DNA from 3 places in the Streptomyces sp. NPDC088252 genome. Region 3 is predicted to be linked to each of the others. Evidence: riboswitches for the same ligand, from Rfam matches in the RefSeq annotation. Region 3 holds a riboswitch; each other region holds the start of a gene.
What was found. Region 3 has a riboswitch for thiamine pyrophosphate ahead of thiC (phosphomethylpyrimidine synthase ThiC). Riboswitches for the same ligand answer to the same signal wherever they lie in the genome.
Positions count from the first base shown of each region.

Region 1: another riboswitch for thiamine pyrophosphate. It lies ahead of ACIOHC_RS27490 (thiamine ABC transporter substrate-binding protein); the one in region 3 lies ahead of thiC (phosphomethylpyrimidine synthase ThiC).
Region 2: another riboswitch for thiamine pyrophosphate. It lies ahead of thiO (glycine oxidase ThiO); the one in region 3 lies ahead of thiC (phosphomethylpyrimidine synthase ThiC).

Region 1 covers NZ_JBIURS010000015.1:42,037-49,580, reverse strand. Annotated here, with positions in the region: gene pyrH (UMP kinase) at 1-764, shown strand, start outside; gene frr (ribosome recycling factor) at 944-1,501, shown strand; gene ACIOHC_RS27500 (phosphatidate cytidylyltransferase) at 1,501-2,586, shown strand; gene rlmN (23S rRNA (adenine(2503)-C(2))-methyltransferase RlmN) at 2,688-3,794, shown strand; TPP riboswitch at 3,836-3,952, shown strand; gene ACIOHC_RS27490 (thiamine ABC transporter substrate-binding protein) at 4,026-5,138, shown strand; gene ACIOHC_RS27485 (ABC transporter permease) at 5,294-6,907, shown strand; gene ACIOHC_RS27480 (ABC transporter ATP-binding protein) at 6,910-7,544, shown strand, end outside.
Region 2 covers NZ_JBIURS010000013.1:194,559-202,102, reverse strand. Annotated here, with positions in the region: gene ACIOHC_RS26245 (hypothetical protein) at 1-682, opposite strand, end outside; gene metF (methylenetetrahydrofolate reductase [NAD(P)H]) at 733-1,650, opposite strand; gene thiE (thiamine phosphate synthase) at 1,750-2,403, opposite strand; gene ACIOHC_RS26230 (Rv2175c family DNA-binding protein) at 2,506-2,871, opposite strand; gene ACIOHC_RS26225 (NAD(P)/FAD-dependent oxidoreductase) at 2,943-4,196, opposite strand; gene ACIOHC_RS26220 (hypothetical protein) at 4,206-4,568, opposite strand; TPP riboswitch at 4,620-4,732, shown strand; gene thiO (glycine oxidase ThiO) at 4,730-5,911, shown strand; gene thiS (sulfur carrier protein ThiS) at 5,908-6,168, shown strand; gene ACIOHC_RS26205 (thiazole synthase) at 6,171-6,965, shown strand; gene pknB (Stk1 family PASTA domain-containing Ser/Thr kinase) at 7,119-7,544, shown strand, end outside.
Region 3 covers NZ_JBIURS010000002.1:622,602-630,145, forward strand. Annotated here, with positions in the region: gene ACIOHC_RS06610 (helix-turn-helix domain-containing protein) at 180-950, shown strand; gene ACIOHC_RS06615 (SsgA family sporulation/cell division regulator) at 1,052-1,489, shown strand; gene ACIOHC_RS06620 (YibE/F family protein) at 1,570-2,892, opposite strand; TPP riboswitch at 2,963-3,096, shown strand; gene thiC (phosphomethylpyrimidine synthase ThiC) at 3,089-4,864, shown strand; gene ACIOHC_RS06630 (hypothetical protein) at 5,102-5,926, opposite strand; gene ACIOHC_RS06635 (metallophosphoesterase) at 6,109-7,167, opposite strand; gene ACIOHC_RS06640 (LacI family DNA-binding transcriptional regulator) at 7,341-7,544, opposite strand, start outside.

The DNA.
Region 1 (7,544 bases), on a different contig from region 3:
CGGACGCCGCAAAAGGTGACCACAAGCGCGACGACGGCAAGGTGCCCGGACGCTTCATGCTGAAGCTGTCCGGAGAGGCGTTCGCCGGCGGCGGGGGTCTCGGTGTCGACCCCGACGTCGTGCACGCCATCGCCCGGGAAATCGCGGCAGTCGTCCGCGACGGTGCGGAAATCGCGGTCGTCATCGGCGGCGGCAACTTCTTCCGCGGTGCCGAGCTCCAGCAGCGCGGCATGGACCGGGCCCGGTCCGACTACATGGGCATGCTCGGCACGGTCATGAACTGCCTGGCTCTCCAGGACTTCCTGGAGAAGGAAGGCATCGACTCACGCGTGCAGACCGCCATCACCATGGGGCAGGTCGCGGAGCCGTACATCCCGCTGCGCGCCGTGCGCCACCTGGAGAAGGGCCGCGTCGTCATCTTCGGCGCCGGTATGGGGATGCCGTACTTCTCCACCGACACCACTGCCGCCCAGCGCGCCCTGGAGATCGACGCCCAGGGGCTGCTGATGGGCAAGAACGGGGTGGACGGGGTCTACGACTCCGACCCGAAGACCAACCCCGACGCGGTGAAGTTCGACGCGCTCGAGTACAGCGAGGTGCTCGCCCGCGATCTCAAGATCGCCGACGCCACCGCCATCACGCTCTGCCGCGACAACCAGCTGCCGATCCTCGTGTTCGAGCTGACCGCGACGGGCAATATCGCCCGTGCGGTCAAGGGTGAGAAGATCGGCACGCTCGTGAGTGACCAGGGCACCCGGACCTGAGAACCGGGGGACCTTCCCGGGAAGCGACGGGAGGGTCCGGGGCCTGCCGGGAACACACCGGTACAGGTCCCGAAGGATGGACAACGGCCTGCCGGTCGGACACCGTGCAGGTGAGGACGCGACGCAGGACCCGCCGGGCCCGAGCAGCCGGGCCCACTCAAGACACGCAGGAGCACGTGGTGATCGAAGAAACCCTCCTTGAGGCCGAGGAGAAGATGGAGAAGGCCGTCGTCGTCGCGAAGGAAGACTTCGCCGCGATCCGTACCGGCCGTGCGCACCCGGCGATGTTCAACAAGATCGTCGCCGACTACTACGGCGCGCTGACCCCGATCAACCAGCTCGCCTCGTTCTCGGTGCCCGAGCCGCGCATGGCCGTCGTGACGCCGTTCGACAAGAGCGCGCTGCGCAACATCGAGCAGGCCATCCGTGACTCGGACCTGGGCGTCAACCCGAGCAACGACGGCAATATCATCCGGGTCACCTTCCCGGAGCTCACCGAGGAGCGTCGTCGCGACTACATCAAGGTCGCGAAGTCGAAGGCCGAGGACTCGAAGATCTCCATCCGGGCCGTGCGCCGCAAGGCCAAGGAGACCCTCGACAAGCTGGTCAAGGACAAGGAGTCCGGCGAGGACGAGGTGCGTCGCGCGGAGAAGGAGCTCGACGACACCACCGCGAAGTACGTCGCACAGGTCGACGAGCTGCTCAAGCACAAGGAAGCCGAGCTGCTCGAAGTCTGATGAACGACTCTTCCCGGGGCGCCCCACAGGGAGCCGGTCGCTGGGGTGCGCCCGAGATGCAGGCCGCCCCGGCGGGTCCTGCATACGATGTGCATGACGCCCAGCAGACTCGGCCCATGCCCGTCGTGCCGGACGTTCCCGACGCAGGTAGAGACGCTGACGACCCTGATGACCGGGGCCAGGGGGCCGCACGCCTGAGCGGTGGCCCCCTGTTCCGTGACGAGAAGCCGCAGGAGCCCATGTCCACCGCGCCACCGCCCCCGCAGAAGAAACGTGCGGGCCGTGATCTGCGAGCCGCCATAGGGGTCGGTGTGGGGCTCGGCGCCGTCATCGTCGCCTCGCTGTTCATCGTGAAGGCCGTCTTCGTCGGTGTGATCGCCGTCGCCGTCGTCGTGGGGCTCTGGGAGCTCACCTCGCGGCTGGAGGAGCGCAAGGGCATCAAGGCGCCGCTCGTTCCGCTTGCGGTCGGTGGCGCGGCGATGGTGGTGGCCGGGTACGCCCGGGGCGCCGAGGGTGCCTGGGTGGCGATGGCGCTGACCGCGCTCGCGGTGCTCGTCTGGCGGATGACCGAGCCGCCGGAGGGCTACCTCAAGGACGTCACGGCCGGTGTGTTCGCCGCGTTCTACGTGCCGTTCCTGGCGACCTTCGTCGCGATGCTCCTGACCGCGGACGACGGGCCGCAGCGGGTGCTCACCTTCCTGCTGCTGACCGTGGTCAGCGACACGGGCGCGTACGCCGTCGGCTGGCGCTTCGGGAAGCACAAGCTCGCGCCGCGCATCAGCCCCGGAAAGACCCGCGAGGGGCTGTTCGGGGCCATCGCCTTCGCGATGGTCGCCGGGGCGCTGTGCATGCAGTTCCTGATCGACGGCGGTTCCTGGTGGCAGGGGCTGGTGCTGGGGCTCGCGGTCGCGGTCAGCGCCACCCTCGGCGACCTGGGCGAGTCGATGATCAAGCGGGACCTCGGCATCAAGGACATGGGCACGCTGCTGCCGGGGCACGGCGGCATCATGGACCGGCTGGACTCGCTCCTGCCGACCGCCCCGGTGGTCTGGCTGCTGCTGGTGCTGTTCGTGGGTTCCGGCTGATCTGCGAGATCCACCGTCCTGACCTGGGCATTCATGCGTGAGGGTCCGTCGTCCACAGGGCGGCGGGCCCTCATCGTTGCGTCTGCGACACTGGATGGACCATGCCTAAGCCCGGAGAACTCACTTTCGTCGCGCCCCGCGGAGCCAAGAAGCCGCCGCGGCACCTCGCCGACCTCACGCCCGCCGAGCGCAAGGAAGCGGTCGCCGCGATCGGCGAGAAGCCGTTCCGCGCCCAGCAGCTCTCGCAGCACTACTTCGCGCGGTACGCGCGCGACCCGGCCGAGTGGACCAACATCCCGGCCGGTTCGAGGGACAAGCTCGCCGAGGCGATGTTCCCCGACCTGATGTCCGTGGTCCGCCACATCAGCTGTGACGACGACACCACCCGTAAGACGCTGTGGAAGCTGCACGACGGGACGCTCGTCGAGTCCGTCCTGATGCGCTACCCGGAGCGGGTGACGATGTGCATCTCGTCCCAGGCGGGATGCGGGATGAACTGTCCGTTCTGCGCGACGGGACAGGCCGGTCTCGACCGCAATCTGTCGACCGCCGAGATCGTTCACCAGATCGTGGACGGCATGCGGGCCCTGCGCGACGGGGAGGTCCCCGGAGGCCCGGCACGGCTCTCCAACATCGTCTTCATGGGCATGGGTGAACCGCTCGCCAACTACAACCGGGTGGTCGGCGCGATCCGTCGCCTGACCGACCCGGAGCCGGACGGCCTGGGGCTCTCGCAGCGCGGGATCACCGTCTCCACCGTGGGTCTGGTGCCCGCGATGCTGCGCTTCGCCGACGAGGGTTTCAAGTGCCGTCTCGCCGTGTCCCTGCACGCGCCGGACGACGAACTGCGCGACACGCTCGTCCCCGTGAACACGCGGTGGAAGGTGCGCGAGGTGCTGGACGCGGCGTGGGAGTACGCGGAGAAGTCCGGTCGCCGGGTCTCCATCGAGTACGCGTTGATCCGGGACATCAACGACCAGGCGTGGCGCGGTGATCTGCTCGGCCGGCTCCTCAAGGGCAAGCGGGTGCACGTCAATCTGATCCCGCTGAACCCGACGCCCGGCTCCAAGTGGACCGCCTCGCGGCCCGAGGACGAGAAGGCCTTCGTCGAGGCGATCGCGGCCCACGGGGTGCCGGTGACGGTGCGGGACACCCGCGGCCAGGAGATCGACGGAGCCTGTGGACAGCTGGCGGCGGCCGAGCGCTGAGGCCGGGACGGCCCGTGTAACCTGGGCCTGAAATCAACTTCATATTCCGACAGGGGAGCGCCACAGCGCTGAGAGTGCGGCACCGAGGACAGGTCGTCCGCAGACCCTCTGAACCTCGCCCGGGTCATTCCGGGTAGGAAGTTCGGTCATCAACTCATGCTGTTGCGCCCTGCCCGCATTGCGCGGGCGGGGCCGCGTCTCTTCCTGGCCAAAACCCAGGAGGAATCCACAATGAGCACCACACGCAGAACCAAGCAGCTCGCGGCGACTGCTGCCGCTGCCGCGCTCGGCGTCACGGCGCTGGCCGGATGCGGGAGTTCCGACAAGTCCGCCTCCGGTTCCGGCGGCACGAAGGGCTCCGGCTCGAAGACCGTGACGCTCGTCAGCCACGACTCCTTCAACGCCTCCCCGGACGTGCTGAAGGAGTTCACCAAGGAGACCGGCTACACCGTCAAGGTGCTGAAGAGCGGCGACGCCGGTGTCGCGCTCAACCAGGAGATCCTGACCAAGGGTTCCCCGCGCGGCGACGTGTTCTTCGGCGTCGACAACACCTTGCTCTCCCGTGCCCTGGACAGCGGGCTCTTCACGCCGTACGAGGCGAAGGGCATCGACCGGGTGGCGGCCGACACGCGGCTGGACGGCGCCGGGCACCGGGTCACCCCGATCGACACCGGCGACATCTGCGTCAACTACGACAAGAAGTACTTCGCCGACAAGAAGCTGGCACCGCCGCGTTCCTTCGACGACCTGGCGAAGCCCGCGTACAAGAACCTCCTCGTCACCGAGAACGCCGCGACCTCATCGCCCGGCCTCGGCTTTCTCCTCGGCACCGTCGCCACTTACGGCGACAAGGGCTACCAGGACTACTGGAAGAAGCTGAAGAGCAACGGCGTCAAGGTCGTCGACGGCTGGGAGCAGGCCTACAACGAGGAGTTCTCCGGCTCCGCGGGCGGCCGGAAGGCGAAGGCCGACCGGCCGCTGGTCGTCTCGTACGCCTCCAGCCCGCCCGTCGAGGTGCTCTACGCGAAGCCGCAGCCGGCCGAGGCCCCCACCGGCGTCGCCACCGGGACCTGCTTCCGCCAGATAGAGTTCGCCGGTCTGCTGAACGGTGCGAAGAACGAGGCGGGCGGCAAGGCCCTGCTGGACTTCCTGATCAGCAAGCGGTTCCAGGAGGACATGCCGCTCAACATGTTCGTGAACCCGGTCACCGAGGGTGCGAAACTGCCCGAGCTCTTCACGAAGTTCGGTGCGAGGGTCGACAGGCCGACGACTCTTGCCCCTGATCGGATCTCCAAGAACCGTGAGCAGTGGGTCCAGTCGTGGTCCTCGCTCGTAGTGAAGTAGCGAAGACTCCCGTACGCGGATCGGACGCGGGCGGGAAGGGCGCGCCCGAGGGGGACGAGCAGCGGACGCGTGGCGAGGAGCCGCGCGGCCGCTTCGGGCGCGTGGACCCGGTGCGCGCGAAGGCGTGGCGCGGGAACGCGGTGCGGCTCGGTCTGATGGCCGTGCCCGTCGCGTTCTTCGCGCTGTTCTTCGCCTACCCCGTCACCGCCATCGTCGGCCGCGGGCTGAAGGCCGACGGCGTCTGGCAGTTCGGCCGGATCGGCGAAGTGCTGACCCGGCCGGACATCCGTGACGTCCTCTGGTTCACCACCTGGCAGGCGCTCGCCTCGACCGCGCTGACCCTGCTGATCGCGTTGCCCGGCGCCTATGTCTTCGCCCGTCTCGACTTCCCCGGCAAACAACTGCTGCGGGCGGTCGTCACCATTCCGTTCGTCCTGCCCACCGTCGTCGTCGGGACGGCCTTCCTGGCGCTGCTCGGGCGCGGCGGGTTCCTCGACCAGCTCTGGGGCGTACGGCTCGACACCACGGTCTGGGCGATTCTGCTCGCCCATGTCTTCTTCAACTACGCGGTGGTCGTACGGACCGTGGGCGGGCTGTGGTCACAGCTCGACCCGCGGCAGGAGGAGGCCGCCCGGGTACTGGGCGCCGGACGGTTCGCCGCCTGGCGACGGGTCACCCTGCCCGCCCTGGCACCCGCCGTGGCCGCCGCCGGGCTGATGGTCTTCCTCTTCACCTTCACCTCCTTCGGGGTCGTGCAGATCCTCGGCGGTCCGGGGTACGCCACGCTGGAGGTGGAGATCTACCGGCAGACCGCCCAACTGCTCGCCCTGCCGACGGCCGCCGTACTGACGCTGGTGCAGTTCGCCGCCGTCGGAGCGATCCTCGCCGTGCACGCGTGGACCGTACGGCGCAGGGAGACCGCGCTGAAGCTGGTCGACCCGGCACAGACCGCCCGCAGGCCGCGCGGCGCCGGGCAGTGGTCGCTCCTCGGCGGGGTGCTGCTGACCGTGCTGCTGCTGATACTGCTGCCGCTCGGGGTACTGGTGGAACGCTCGCTGGACACTCCCGGGGGCCATGGCCTGGACTTCTACCGTGCCCTGCAGTCCGTGGACGCGGGCGGCGGTACGTTCCTGGTCGCACCGCTTCAAGCGATCTGGAACTCGATCCAGTACGCACTGGTCGCGACGGTCATCGCGCTGTTCGTCGGCGGGCTCGCCGCCGCGGCGCTGACCCGGCGCGCCGGGCGGCTCGTCCGCGGCTTCGACGCGTTGCTGATGCTGCCGCTCGGGGTCTCCGCGGTCACCGTGGGCTTCGGCTTTCTGATCACGCTGGACAAGCCGCCGCTGGACCTGCGGACTTCATGGATCCTGGTGCCGCTGGCCCAGGCGCTGGTCGGTGTGCCCTTCGTCGTACGGACGATGCTGCCGGTCCTGCGGGCGGTGGACGGCCGGCTGCGGGAGGCGGCGGCGGTGCTCGGGGCGTCCCCGCTGCGGGCCTGGCGGGAGGTCGATCTGCCCTTGGTACGGCGGGCGTTGCTGGTCGCGGCCGGCTTCGCGTTCGCCGTGTCGCTGGGTGAGTTCGGCGCGACGGTGTTCATCGCGCGGCCCGACCGCCCGACGCTGCCGGTCGCCGTGGCCCGCCTGCTGGGGCGGCCCGGGGAGCTCAACTACGGCCAGGCGATGGCGCTGAGCACCATTCTGATGGTGGTCTGCGCCGTCTCGCTGCTGCTGCTCGAACGTATCCGTACCGACCGATCCGGGGAGTTCTAGGGATGCTGACACTGGAATCGGCCACGGTTCGCTTCGGTGAGCGGGCGGCGCTCGACAGGGTGGACCTCGACGTCGCCGAGCACGAGATCGTGTGCGTGCTGGGGCCGAGCGGCAGCGGCAAGTCGACCCTGCTGCGGGTGGTCGCCGGGCTGCGTCCGCCGGACGGCGGCCGGGTGCTGCTGGACGGCGCGGACCAGGCCGGGGTGCCGGTGCACCGGCGTGGTCTCGGCCTGATGTTCCAGGACCACCAGCTGTTCCCGCACCGGGACGTCGGTGCGAATGTCGCCTTCGGGCTGCGGATGCGCGGGGTCTCGCGACGGGACCAGGAGCTCAGGGTCGCGGAACTCCTGGGCCTGGTGGGCCTGCCCGGCGCGGAACGCCGGGCCGTCGCCGCGCTGTCCGGCGGTGAGCAGCAGCGAGTGGCCCTCGCGCGGGCCCTCGCCCCGCGACCGAAACTGCTGATGCTGGACGAGCCGCTCGGCCAGCTCGACCGCGGCCTGCGCGAGCGGCTCGTCGTCGAACTGCGGACGCTCTTCGGGCGGTTGGGCACGACGGTGCTCGCCGTCACCCATGACCAGGGCGAGGCGTTCGCCCTGGCCGACCGGGTGGTGGTGATGCGCGAAGGGCGGATCGCGCA
Region 2 (7,544 bases), on a different contig from region 3:
AGCCGCCGGTGGTGCCGGTCCCGATGTACGGATCGGAATACGCGGCGTACTGCTGCCGGTCGGTGCCGTAGTCGTACTGGCCGGCCATTGAGTCCTGTCCGTCGAAGGAATCGTGACCGGCGTACGGGTCCTGGCCGTGCGCCGCGTGCGTGGAGTGGTCGGCGTAGGGCTCATAGGCGGCGTACTGCGGCTGCTGCTCGGGCTGCGGACCCTGCTGCGACTGCTGCGACTGCCGGTGATCGCCGTAGACGCCGTACTGTCCGGTGTCGTCCGGCAGTGGTTCCGGCTCGTAGACCGTGGCCGCCGGTGCCGTGGCACCCGCCCCCGGGACCTGACCGTCGTACTCCATCTCCAGGTCCGACACCTCAAGGGTGGGCTCGCGGCGCGCCCGCTCGCCGCCACCCCGGCGGCGGCGGCTCGCGCCGGGGCTGCCCCCTATCGCCCAGCCGGTGGAGAAGCCCCGCCGGAAGGACAACGTGACGTAGGTCTGGCCGGTCGCGAACGCGATCGTGCCGATGGCGATGACGAACACGGACGGCATCAGTACACCGACGACGACACAGGCGAAGCCCGCGAAGGCGAGCAGACGCCAGCGCAGACGCGCCTTGTACTGCAGGAGCACCTCGCCGAGCAGCCACAGCGCGACTATTCCGAACGCGATGTAGAGGACCGTCCAGCCCATGCCCGCCCCCTCCTACGGCCACCGCCCCGGGTCGTGGCGGGTACGGCCGGTCACGACTGCTTGTGCAGTCCGAGATTCTCGTAGATTTCGAGCGTCGCCGTCGAGTTGTTGAGCGTGATGAAGTGCAGTCCGGGCACACCCTCGGAGCGCAGCCTCGCGCAGAACCGCGTTGCGAAGTCGATACCAATGGAGCGTACAGCCGCGGGATCGTCCTTGGCGGCGAGGATGCGTTCTTTCAGAGAGGAAGGGAAAGACGCGTTGCTGAGCTGCGCGAACCGGTCCAGTTGTCTGACGCTGGTCAGCGGCATGACCTCGGGGATGATCGGAGTTTCGCAACCCGCCGCGACCACTCGGTCACGCATCCGCAAATAGTCCTCCGGATTGAAGAACATCTGGGTGATGGCATAGTCGGCACCGGCGCGGCACTTGTCCACGAAATGCCGGATGTCGGTGTCCCAGTCGGTCGAGCGGGGATGCATCTCGGGAAATGCCGCGACGCCGACACAGAAATCGCCGGATTCCTTGATGAGCTGGACGAGATCGGCCGCGTACCGCACACCCTGCGGGTGCTCGACCCACTCACCCATCGGGTCACCCGGCGGGTCCCCGCGCACGGCGAGGATGTTCCGGATTCCGGCATCGGCGTACTGCCCGATCATGTTGCGCAGCTCGGCGACGGAGTGGTTGACCGCCGTGAGGTGCGCGACCGGGGTGAGGGTGGAGTCGGCGGCGATCTGCTGGGTGGCCTTGACCGTTCCGGCCCGGGTGGAGCCGCCGGCACCGTAGGTCACGGAGACGAAGCTCGGCCCCACCGCCTCCACACGGCGGAGCGCGTTCCAGAGATTCCGCTCGCCCTTCTCGGTCTTCGGCGCCCAGAACTCGAACGAATACGAGGTCTTGCCGGTCGCGAGGAGCTCACGCACCGTACGCGCGTGATCCGTCCTGGTGGAAGATGTGCCAAGGGCCATACGGGCAGGTTAACCAGAGTGCGACGACCACAGGACCAGACCAGCGTTAATTGTCCGAATTGACTGGCTGTTTGTCCACTCCTCGGACATCTGGCCGGATCAGTCCCCAGCGCGTGCCCGGATTCGCCCGGCGAGCTCCGCGGTGGCGGCGGCGGGGTCGGCGGCCTCGGTGATCGCCCGCACGACGACCACCCGGCGGGCTCCGGCGTCCAGCACCTCGTCGAGATTGCCCGCGTCGATCCCGCCGATGGCGAACCACGGGCGCCGCGTGCCGAGCGAGGCGGCGTAGCGCACCAGGTCCAGACCGGGGGCGGGCCGGCCGGGCTTGGTCGGCGTGGGCCAGCAGGGGCCGGTGCAGAAGTAGTCCACACCGGGCTCGGCGACGGCCGCGTCGACCTCGGGCTCCGCGTGGGTGGAGCGGCCGATCACCACCTCCTCGCCGATGACGGCGCGGGCGGCGGGCACCGGCAGGTCGCCCTGGCCGAGATGCAGCACGTCGGAGCCGATGGCGTGGGCGACGTCGGCCCGGTCGTTCACCGCGAGGAGCTTGCCGTGGCGCCTGCAGGCCTCGGCGAGGACGGCCAGGTGTTCGAGCTCCTCGGCCGCTTCCATGCCCTTGTCGCGCAGCTGGACGATGTCCACCCCGCTGGAGAGGACGGCGTCCAGGAAGGCGGGGAGGTCGCCCTGCCGCTTGCGGGCGTCCGTGCACAGATACAGCCGGGCTTCGGACAGCAGCGCGCGAGGCGTGGGCATGGAGCGGTTCCCCCCTGGAGAGCGTCGTGGAGCGGTTGTCGGAACGGTGCTGGGTGCGGGCCGCGCGATACCGCGGGCCCGCACCTCACCTACGGCAGGCGGTCAGACGGCGAGCGCCTGGGCGCGACGCTTCACCTCCGTGCCGCGATTCTCGCTCAGCGCCTGGGCGGGGGTGCCGGGCAGGGTCGGGTCGGGGGTGAAGAGCCATTCCAGCATCTCTTCGTCGGTGAAGCCGTCGTCCCGCAGCAGCGTCAGGGTGCCGGAGAGGCCCTTGACGACCTTGTTGCCCGCGATGAAGGCGGCAGGCACCTGCAGCGCCCGGTTCTCTCCACGTCGTACGGCGATGAGCTGGCCCTCCTTGACCAGCTGCCGCACGCGCGTCACCTCGACATCGAGCATTTCCGCGATGTCGGGGAGGTGGAGCCAGGCAGGGACGAGAGCATCGATCTTTGCGTCAATCTCGGTCACGGGGACAAGCGTGCCATCCCGGACCGACAGTCGGTAGCCGGGCCGACCGTACGGGGGTGCGGGGTACGCCGTCAGGGGGTCGCCGACTTCAGCGGTACGGAGGGATCCGCGACCCGGGCCGGATCGAGCCGCGCCCCCGCCTCGATGAGCCTGCGCCCCTGCGCCAGGTCGCGGGGGCGGCCGACGGCGAGGACCGCGACCAGGACGCCGTCGCGCAGCCAGCACACCGACCAGGAGGGGTCCGCCGGATCGCCGCGCCACAGCAGGGTGTCGGCCGCCGCACAGTGGCCCGCGTACTGCACGAACCGGCCGAACTGCTCGGACCAGAAGTACGGCACGGGGTCGTACGTCTGCGGCGCCGGACCTTCCCCGGCCCCTGCCGCGATGATGTTGGCGGCGGCGGTGCGCGGGCCCTGGAGGGCGTTGTCCCAGTGGTGGACGAGAAGGCGTTCGCCGTATCGGGCGGAGGGGAACGAGGCGCAGTCGCCCACCGCGTACACATCGGGCAGCGAGGTGCGCAGCGCATCGTCGGCGGTCACCGATCCGTCGGGGCCGAGGGCGATGCCGGAACCGGCCAGCCAGGCGGTGGAGGGCCGTGCGCCGATGCCGACGACGACCGCTCCGGCCGGGATCACGCGGCCGTCCGCCAGGATCACGCGGCCGGATTCGATGCGCTCGACCCGGGCCCCGGTGAGGAGTTCGGCGCCGCTCTCGGCGTACCAGGCGGCCATCGGGGCGGCCACCTCGGCGGGCATCGCGCCGGCGAGCGGCCGGTCGGCGGCCTCGACGACGGTGACCTCGCAGCCCGCGGCGCGGGCCGCGGTGGCGAACTCCGCGCCGATCCAGCCCGCTCCGACGACCACGACGCCGTGCCGCTCGTCGAGGACGGGCCGCAGTCGTGCCGCGTCGTCGAGGGTACGCAGCAGATGGACACCGGGAACGCCTTCGGTACCGGGCAGGACGATCGGTTCGGCGCCGGTCGCGACCACCAGCACGTCGTAGGGAACAGGCCCTGACGGCGTGTCCAGCTCGTGCGCCCCGGGCCGCACACCGGTGACTTCGCACCCCAGCCGCAGATCGATGTCCAGTGCCTCGAAGTCGACGTCGAACGCGGAGCCCTCGGCCTCGCCCAGCAGTACCGCCTTGGACAGCGGGGGCCGGTCGTAGGGCTGGTGCGGTTCGGCACCGATCAGGGTGACGGGACCGGTGAAGCCCTGCTCCCGCAGGGCCACCGCCGTCTGTACTCCGGCCATGCCGGCGCCGACGATGACGACACGTCGCCCCGCCCGCCGGTCCGGTCGCTCCGACTGCTGCTGCTCGCTCACCCGTACACCTTAAACATCTGACGTATCGTCAGGAAAGGGGAGTTCCTCCACCGTGCTCGTACCGCTGCCGTTCTGGGACTCCCATTCCCACCGCTCGTCCAGCCGGACCCTGCCGTCCGCGAGGTCGACGACGGTGGAGACACAGTGGCCGGAGGAGGTCGTTCCGTCCTGCTTCAGCTGGACGTAGCGGAAGTCGAGGGTGTCGTCGACGCGCGTACCGACAAGGTGGCCGCGGACCACGTCGCCGCCTGCGTACTCGGCCCAGATCCGGCCGTTCTCCTCGTGGTACGTGAAGCGGGTACGGGTACCGACCTGCCCCGGGGCCTGGTCGGCGACCGGATAGAGGACGAGTCCGTCGAGCGAACGGGCCACGGGGGTTGCTCCCTTACTGGGTCCAGCGGGCGGGGTTTAGGGTGGCCAACGTAAAACACTCGCGGGAGCCCGGACGCACCGGGCTGAGAGGGAGGCTGGGCGGCCTCCGACCGTACGAACCTGATCCGGGTCATGCCGGCGAAGGGAGGGGCTGGACGCCCATGCGTTCTACACGGAACGGAGACGGATCCGACGTCCTCGTCATCGGGGGCGGGATCATCGGTCTGGTGACCGCCTGGCGGGCCGCGCAACGCGGACTGCGCACCGCGGTCGTCGACCCCGAACCGGGAGGCGGGGCCGCCCGGGTGGCGGCCGGCATGCTGGCCGCCGTCACCGAACTCCACTACGGCGAACAGATGCTGCTGGGCCTCAACGTCGCCTCGGCCGCCCGCTATCCCGACTTCGCGGCCGAACTGGAGGCGGCGAGCGGGCGGGAGACCGGCTTCCGCGCCTGCGGCACGCTGGCTGTCGCGCTGGACTCCGACGACCGCGCCCATCTGCGGGAACTGCACGCCCTGCAGCAGCGTTCCGGCCTGGAGTCGGAGTGGCTCACCGGCCGCGAATGCCGGCGCCTGGAGCCGATGCTCGCGCCGGGCGTCCGCGGCGGTCTGCGGGTCGACGGCGACCATCAGATCGATCCCCGTCGGCTGGCCGCCGCTCTGCTGACCGCCTGCGAACGGGCCGGGGTGGTCTTCCACCGCGGATGGGTGGAGCGCCTGACGGTGGTCCGCGACCGGGCCGCCGGAGCCGTCCTCGCCGGGGGCACGGAACTCACCGCCGACCAGGTCGTGCTCGCCGCGGGCAGCCTGAGCGGCAGGCTGCCGGGGCTGCCGGACGAGGTCGTGCCGCCGGTCCGTCCGGTGAAGGGGCAGGTGCTGCGGCTGACGGTGCCCGCCGCGTACGCGCCCTTCCTCACCCGGACGGTCCGGGCCGTGGTCCGGGGCAGCCATGTCTATCTCGTACCGCGTGAGAACGGCGAACTGGTCGTCGGCGCCACCAGCGAGGAGATGGGCTGGGACACCACCGTCACCGCGGGCGGCGTCTACGAACTGCTGCGGGACGCCCACGAACTGGTGCCGGGCATCACCGAACTGCCGCTCACCGAGACCCGTGCCGGTCTGCGCCCCGCCTCCCCCGACAACGCGCCGCTGCTCGGCCCCACCGCCCTGCCCGGCCTCCACCTCGCCACCGGCCACCACCGCAACGGAGTGCTGCTCACCCCCATCACCGGCGACGTCATGGCGGCACTCCTGGCCGACGGCGAGCTGCCCGAGCCGGCCCGCCCCTTCACCCCGTTCCGTTTCTCGCCCGCCGCCCCCGTACGTCAGGAGCAGCCCGCATGACCGAGCCCACACCCCCCTCCATGGCCGCTTCCACGCCCGAGCCCGGCCTCGCGCCCCTGTCCGTGTCCGTGAACGGCGAGGTCCGCCTGCTCGCCGCGGGCACCACTCTGTGCGCCCTCGTCGCCACCCTGACCGCCGCGCACTCCGGCGTAGCGGCCGCCGTCAACGAGACCGTCGTCCCGCGCGGCCAGTGGTCCACCGCCGTACTCGGTGACGGGGACCGCGTCGAGGTCCTGACCGCGGTCCAGGGAGGCTGACCATGTCCGACGACCTCTTCACTCTCGGCGACACCGCCTTCGGCTCCCGGCTGATCATGGGGACCGGCGGGGCACCCAGCCTCGACGTGCTCGAACGGTCGCTGACCGCTTCCGGTACCGAACTGACCACCGTCGCGATGCGCCGCCTCGATCCGACCGTGCAGGGTTCGGTGCTCTCCGTGCTCCGACGGCTCTCCATCCGCGTGCTGCCGAACACGGCGGGCTGCTTCACCGCGGGCGAGGCCGTGCTGACCGCCCGGCTGGCCCGCGAGGCGCTCGGCACCGACTGGATCAAGCTGGAGGTGGTGGCCGACGAGCGGACCCTGCTGCCCGATCCGATCGAGCTGCTGGACGCCGCGGAGACCCTGGTGGACGACGGCTTCACCGTGCTGCCCTACACCAATGACGACCCGGTGCTGGCCCGCAGGCTCCAGGACATGGGGTGCGCGGCGATCATGCCGCTCGGCTCCCCCATCGGCTCCGGCCTCGGCATCCGCAACCCGCACAACTTCCGGCTGATCGTCGAGCAGGCCCAGGTGCCGGTGATCCTCGACGCGGGCGCCGGAACGGCGTCGGACGCGGCGCTCGCGATGGAGCTGGGGTGCGCGGCGGTGATGCTGGCGTCCGCGGTGACCCGGGCGCAGGAACCCGAGCTGATGGCCGCGGCGATGCGGCACGCGGTGGAGGGCGGGAGGCTGGCGTGCCGCGCGGGCCGGATCCCGCGCCGGCACTTCGCCGAGGCTTCGTCACCGGTGGAGGGGCGCGCGGTGCTGGACCCGGAACGTCCGGCGTTCTGATCCGCCGGGACCCACCGCGGCCCGGCGGGGGCGGGGCCGTGCACCGCCAGGACGCCTCGGGGCGCACGTCCCTGTCACGGCTCGGCTGCAGTACTGCCCCGGCTGTGCCCCGGCCCGTGGGTCGTGTCCGTGGCTGCTCGTAGACTCGCATGCGTGGATACGACCCTCCAGGACCCTCTTGTCGGGCAATTGCTCGACGGCCGTTACCGCGTCGATGCCCGCATCGCCGTGGGCGGCATGGCCACGGTCTACCGGGCCGTGGACACCCGGCTCGACCGGGTGCTCGCCCTCAAGGTGATGCACCCGGCGCTCGCCACCGACGCCTCGTTCGTGGAGCGCTTCATCCGTGAGGCCAAGTCCGTGGCCCGGCTGGCGCACCCCAATGTGGTCGCGGTCTTCGACCAGGGTGCCCAGGGGCAGTACGTCTACCTCGCGATGGAGTACGTGGCGGGCTGCACCCTGCGCGACGTACTGCGCGATCGCGGCGCCCTTCAGCCGAGGGCGGCACTGGACATCCTGGAACCGGTTCTCGCCGCCCTCGGCGCCGCGCACCGGGCGGGCTTCGTGCACCGCGACATG
Region 3 (7,544 bases):
TGGCGGATACGGCGGATATGGTGGAAATCCGCTGCCGCCACCTGGGAATTGACTGTTCGTCACCACTCTGGCCAGTGGTTTGTACGGCGTTCGGTCTCCGGACCCCAGACATGCGGCGGTTCGTGGGGGCGGCCCCCACAGGCGGGCTGACAGTCCGTCACCATGCCTGGGGGTGACCGTTGACCACGGCATCGAGCACTGCTGTCCCGACGCTGATCGGTTCGGTACAGCGAGCGCTGAGGCTGCTGGAAGCTGTGGGCGCCCATCGAGACGGGGCGCCCGCGAAGCAGCTGGCCAGGGAAGCGGGTCTTCCCCTTCCCACCGCCTACCACCTGCTGCGCACCCTGACCCATGAGGGCTATCTGCGCCGGGAGAGCGGCGTCTTCCTCTTCGGCGCCGCCGCGGAGCGCCTGGTCGGCCGGGGAGCGCTGCGGAATCGTCGCAGCCGGATGACGGAGTCGCTGAGCCGCTGGCGCGACACCATCGGCGCACCGGTGTACTGCGCCGTCTACCGCGAGGGCGAGATCGAACTCGTCGCGGTCGCCGACGACCCCGCCACACCCGCGGTGGACGAGTGGGCATCCTTCCGGGAGACCGGCCACGCCCATGCGATCGGCCAGTGTCTGCTGAGCCGGCTCGACGAGAGGGCCCGCGAGGATCATCTGGACCGGCACCCGGTGCGGCCGCTGACCCGCTATTCGGTGCGGGACCGCGCGGCGCTTCTGGAGCGCTTGCGGTCGTTGGAACGAATGGAACCTGTCATCGAACGACAGGAGTACGCCCTGGGGACGGTCTGTGCGGCCATCCCGATCGCCGCCGGTTTCACCGCCGCAGCGATGGCGATTTCCGTACCCCTGGAGCAAGAAGATCGGTTGCTCCCCGCAGTCGAACAACTACGTTGCGAAGTGGCCAGCCTCTTGCGCTCGTTCGTGTTCTCTATCAGTATCTGAAAAATCACTCCTTGTGATCTGCTATCGCGTGCACCACGATGGCGTCAATAGGGCCACGGGGGATCATTCCTGGCCAGATTCATCTACTGCGGGGTTGAACGATGCGCGAGTCGGTTCAAGCTGAGGTCATGATGAGCTTCCTCGTTTCCGAGGAGCTCTCTTTTAGGATCCCGGTGGAGCTCCGGTACGAAGTCTGCGATCCATATGCGATCCGGATGACCTTCCATCTGCCCGGCGACGCCCCCGTCACCTGGGCATTCGGCCGTGAGCTGCTGCTCGACGGCCTCAACAGCCCCAGTGGGGACGGCGATGTGCACATCGGGCCCACGGAGCCCGAAGGGTTGTCCGATGTACACATCCGTCTCCAGGTGGGCACGGATCGCGCCCTCTTCAGGGCCGGTACGGCGCCGCTCGTGGCCTTTCTCGACCGCACCGACAAACTCGTGCCTCTCGGGCAGGAGTGCACGCTGGGTGACTTCGAGGGCAATCTGGAAGAGGCTCTGGGCCGGATCCTCACTGAGGAACAGAACGCCGGCTGAAGAGCGCGGCGCCGCAGGTCGGCCCGCCGGTCGAACACGACACCCGCCGAATGGGTGAATCGCTCTCCGTGTGGAGGCGTTCAAGCCCTCGCCCTTCGACGGCGGCCCTTCCCGGTCCGTACGGGTGCTGGAGCTACGGCTTCCGCGCCGAGCCCCGTGCGGTCCGCGGAGACGACCAGCGCGGCGAGCACGGTCGTCACCGGTACCGAGGCGACCAGTCCGATCGAGCCGACCAGCGTTCGTACGATCTCCTCCGCCACCAGTTCGCTGTTGGCCACCGTCCCCACGCTGCTCCGGGCGATCGAGAACAGCAGCAGCAGCGGCAGCGCGGCACCCGCGTAGGCCAGCACCAGCGTATTGACGACCGAGGCGATGTGATCGCGCCCGATCCTGATCCCTGCCCGGTAGAGACCCCGCGCACCCATCGTCGGGTTCGCCTGGTGCAGTTCCCAGACCGCTGATGTCTGGGTGACCGTCACATCGTCGAGCACCCCGAGCGAGCCGATGATCACACCGGCCAGCAGTAGACCGCTCATGTCGATGTGCGGGTACAGGCCGTGGATGAGGCCGGTGCTGTCATCGGTGTTGCCGGTCAGGGCGGCCCAGCCGATGAAGAGTGATCCGAGCAGCCCGATCAGCAGCAGGGAGATCAGGGTGCCGATGACGGCGACCGAGGTGCGGGCGGTCAGGCCGTGGCACATGTAGAGCGCGATCAGCATGATCGCACTGGCCCCGATCACTGCGACGAGCAGTGGATTCGAGCCCTGGAGGACGGCCGGGAGGATGAACAGGGTCAGCACGGCGAACGACACGGCGAGCGCGACCAGTGCCATCACGCCGCGCATCCTGCCCACCGCGACCACCACCAGGGCGAAGATCCCGGCCAGCAGCGTCATCGGGAACTTCCGGTTCACATCCGTCACCGAGTACTGCAGATCACGGGGGGCGTCGGGGGCGTACGCCACGACCACTCCCTGTCCCTCGCGCAACTGACGCGGTGCGTCGGGCTGGACGATCTCGAGGAAAGTCCGGCCCGTGTCATGACCGGTCGTCACTTCGACGGTGGCTTTCTCGCACAACCCCGCCCCGTTCCCCGGCGGCGTCGTGGTGTCGCCACTGGTGGGCATCTGGGCGGCGTTCACTTCCTTGCAGTCCACCTTGTCGATCCTCACCACCTTGGCCTGCTGGGTCTGCCGGTCGAAACCGACACCGGTCCGCTCGTGCGAGGGCGCACCTCCCGGCCAGAGCGCCACCAGGCCGACGACGACCGCGGTGGCGAACGGGATCAGTACGGCGGCGATGACCTTGCGCAGATGCTTGGAGACGGGCGCTGCAGGGCCGTGGCCGTGGGAATGGCCGTGCTGATGGCCCTGCGGGTCGGGGTCGTGCTGGGGGGACGTCACCGGCCGATCATCGCAAGAAGGAAAGGGCCCTCTGTTCATTCCGCCGGACAGGGCGCTAGCGTGGGGGGACCTTTGCACACGCGGGAGCTCGGAGCACCGGGCTGAGAGGGCGCTGATATCCGTACATCTGTACGGGACAGGCTGCGCCGACCGCCGAACCTGTTACCGGGTAATGCCGGCGTAGGGAGTAGGTCTCATGACCACATCGGACGCACGCACGCCTGCCTCGAACCAGAGCGACGAGGCCGGGAAGTCCATCGGCTGGCACAAGGGGTACGTCCAGGGCTCACGCCCGGACCTCCGGGTGCCGGTCCGTCAGGTGCACCTCACCAACGGCAAGGACGTGACGTTGTACGACACGTCGGGGCCGTACACCGATCCCACCACCGAGACCGATGTCCGTCGCGGTCTCGCACCGCTGCGGGAGAACTGGATCATCGCGCGCGGCGACACCGAGGAGTACCCGGGCCGCCCGGCCCGCCCCGAGGACGACGGGCTCAAGCACACCTCGCCGCGTGGCGGGCTGCGCAACCTCGACGCCGTCTTCCCCGGCCGCCCGCGGCTGCCCCGCCGCAGCCGGGACGGCCGGCCGGTCACCCAGCTCGCGTACGCCCGCCGGGGCGAGATCACTCCGGAGATGGAGTACGTGGCGATCCGGGAGGACGTCGAACCAGAGGTGGTGCGCGAAGAGATCGCCGCGGGCCGGGCCGTGCTGCCGGCCAATGTCAACCATCCCGAGACCGAGCCGATGATCATCGGCAAGCGGTTCCTGGTGAAGGTCAATGCAAACATCGGCAACTCCGCGGTGACGTCCTCCATCGAGGAGGAGGTGGAGAAGATGACATGGGCGACGCGTTGGGGCGCCGACACGGTCATGGACCTTTCCACCGGACGCAACATTCACACCACCCGTGAGTGGGTTCTGCGCAACTCCCCCGTGCCGATCGGCACCGTCCCCCTCTACCAGGCCCTCGAAAAGGTCGACGGCAGGGCCGAGGAGCTGACCTGGGAGATCTACAAGGACACTGTCATCGAGCAGGCCGAGCAGGGCGTCGACTACATGACGGTCCACGCCGGCGTGCGCCTGCTGTACGTTCCGCTGACCGCCCGCCGCAAGACCGGCATCGTCTCCCGCGGCGGCTCGATCATGGCGGCGTGGTGCCTCGCGCACCACAAGGAGTCGTTCCTGTACGAGCACTTCGAGGAGCTCTGCGAGATCCTCGCCACGTACGACGTGACGTACTCGCTGGGCGACGGGCTGCGCCCCGGGTCGATCGCCGACGCCAACGACGAGGCCCAGTTCGCCGAACTGCGCACGCTCGGTGAGCTGAACACGATCGCCAAGCGGTTCGGCGTGCAGACCATGATCGAGGGGCCGGGCCATGTCCCGATGCACAAGATCAAGGAGAACATCGACCTGCAGCAGGAGATCTGCGAGGAGGCGCCGTTCTACACGCTCGGCCCGCTGACCACCGATGTCGCTCCGGCGTACGACCACATCACCTCGGGCATCGGCGCGGCGATGATCGCCTGGTGGGGCACGGCGATGCTCTGCTGCGTCACGCCCAAGGAGCACCTGGGCCTGCCCAACCGGGACGATGTGAAGACCGGCGTCATCACGTACAAGATCGCGGCCCATGCGGCGGACCTCGCCAAGGGGCATCCGGGGGCGCAGGACTGGGACGACGCGCTCTCCGACGCCCGCTTCGAATTCCGCTGGGAGGACCAGTTCAACCTGGCTCTCGACCCGGTCACGGCAAGGGAGTTCCATGACGAGACGCTGCCGGCCGAGCCTGCGAAGACGGCGCACTTCTGCTCGATGTGCGGCCCGAAGTTCTGCTCGATGAAGATCTCCCAGGACATCCGTCGTGAACACGGCGGTTCCCAGGCCGAGATCGACGCGGGCATGGCGGAGAAGTCCAGGGAATTCGCGGCGGCGGGCAACCGCGTCTATCTGCCGATCGCGGACTGAGCCCGTCGCACGGCGCCGGGGGTGGCGAAGGTCTTCTCGCGGACTTTCGCCACCCGTCCGCCGCTCTCCGGGCGCGCGGCGGGACCGGGGCGCGGTGGCGTCGGAGAGTCGGCGAACGGGGCGGCGCAGGAGGCGACTGATCATCAGGATCGCGCTGTAGTAAGGGACTTACGGCCTGGTGCACGATAGAGGGTCGATCAGGCCGTTACCGGTGGTCGTCGATACGACCGGACCCGGTCAGTCCGGTTCGTGCTCGGGCCCGCCGAAGTCGGGGCTGGTGAAGTCCGGGCTGGTGAACGTCGGGCGTGGGCCTGCCGCCGGGCCCTCGTCCGGGCTCGTGAAGTCCGGTCTGCTGTAGCCGATCTTCGGGATGCGGTTCGCCGAGCGATGCGGTGTGCGCGACGCGCGGCCGGCCTCGGGGTCGGCGAGCGCGTCCCTGAGGAACGGCAGGATGCCGCGTTCCAGCAGCGCGTGGCGCCATGCCTCCCGGGCGCGTGCCACATCCTCCGGCAGCTCGTCCTCGGCGTCCTCGGAGGGCTGCGACGTCGAGCCGTTGCGCAGCGCGGTGATGAGCAGTCCGACGGCGGCGGCGAGGATCGCGGCGGCCATCACCGCCGCGAAGAACCAGCCCGCGGTGACCATGGTGGAGGCGAAGGACGGCGGCGGGCTGAGCAGTTTCAGCAGATAGCCGGCCAGCAGGAATATGAAGGCGGCGGTGCCGGCGAGCACAGGCGCCAGAACCGTTATGACAGCCCCTATGCCGGCGCCCGACCGGTTCTGACGGCCCGTGCCGGGACCGACACCCGAATCCTCGCCCGCTCCTTCGACCGGTCCACGCAGCTCTTGCCGGGCCTTCACATAGTGCTCGTACTCGGTGGCGGCCGTGGCCGTGATCAGCGCCGTGGCGTCCAGCGCCATGGTGCGCAACTGGACGGCATTGAGCCGCTCGCCGACCGCGGCCAGATCCGGTCGTTCATGTGCGTGGCGCAGTGCGTCGTCGAGGATCCGCTCGTACTCGGGGCGGTCCTCGGTCAGCAGGTGCGGAGCGCTTTTCATGTGCATCCCCCGATGCTCCGTTGGGCCTGAGTACCCGCTCGGGCCGGGCAGTTGGGCGGAAACGGAGGAGAGCCTGCTACTGATACGCCGATGGTAGAGCGCCCACGGCACGGGGTGACAGGGGGTTTCCGGAAATAGGCCCAGTGATCGGCGCGGTCAGGTCGTGGAAGCGTCTTCCCGGAGGAACGTCAGACATGCAGGGGCAGTTGGACGACCAGTAGCTTTCCGGCCATGGTCACTCCGCCGTCCATGGCGATGGCGAGGCCGTCCGCGTAGACGTGCGGCCCTTCGACCACGGGGCCGGAACCGTCCTCTCCGTCCTCCGAGCCGACCTCGCCGAGAAGGTACGGAATGGGGCTGTGACCATGGACGATGCGATGTCCGCCATAGGCCGACATCAGTTCCCGGACGGCCTGTGGACCCGCCTCGTCGCGGAAGGCGAACCGCTTGGTGAGCTTCCGGAACAGGTCCCAGCACTCGTCGGCGTCGTTACGCGTGAGAATGGCGTGCACGGTGTCGTTGACGTCCTCGATGTTGGTGCCGTAGTCGAGGTACGCCGTCGTGTCGGAGTGCATCAGCAGATGCCCGTCCTCCTCGACGATCGCGTCGAGCCGGGACATCCACTGGAGGTGGACATCTTGAAGCCGCTCCATGTCGTTCTTCTGGCCGCCGTTGAGCAGCCAGGCGGCCTGGAAGGTGGCGGTGCCCGCGCCGGAGTTCACCGGGGTGTCGCCGAACCGCTTGGCGCCGATGAGCAGCAGTTCGTGATTGCCCATCAGGGCCTTGCAGTAGCCGCCGGCGGCCGCTGCCTCGGCGGAGAGACGCATCACCAGGTCGATGACGCCGATGCCATCGGGGCCGCGGTCGGTGAAGTCGCCGAGGAACCAGAGCCGGGCATTGCCCGCGGACCAGTTGCCCTCGGCGTCGATGAGGCCCTGTTCGGCGAGCGCGGCGTGGAGCTCGTCCAGATAGCCGTGGACATCGCCGACGACGTACAGCGGTCCGAGCCCCGGCTCCGGGACGGGCCGGGGGTCGGGGACGGCCCGCACCTGGACGGTGTCACCGCGGTTGATCACGGGGAGATCGCGCTCGGTGGGCGTGTACCCCTCAGGCAGTTCGTCTTCCGGTACCGCGTGGCCCGGGTGCGGCGATGAAGGCGGCACCGGGGTCTGCGCATAGGGCGGTACGCGGAAGTCACGCAACGTCGCAGTCCGCACCACGGGTTCCTGACCGGCCCCCTGTGTCATCGACCCCTCCACCACCGTCGCGCCGCCGTACACCTGACGGGCCCTGCTGGTCGGGGTGGTCCGCGGTGTCGTGCGCCCATCATAGGAATGCGAATCGTGCTCTGTGACGCACCAGGGGTGGTGAATCCGGGCGCACGTCAGGTTCACCGGCCGATTGGTCCGAAATCGCCTGATCAATCCCCTGCGGGGGAGCGGGGCGCGCTGACCGTGGTGCGGGGTGGACGGCGTTGCGAGGACGTCCGGACGATGAGCTCCGTCGGTATCACCTGCTCCACCGGTCCGTCGTGATCGACGCCTTCGATGGCGTCGATCAGCAGTTGGACGACCGCCGTGCCGATTCTGCGCGGCTTGAGCGACAGGGTCGTGATGGGGGGCTC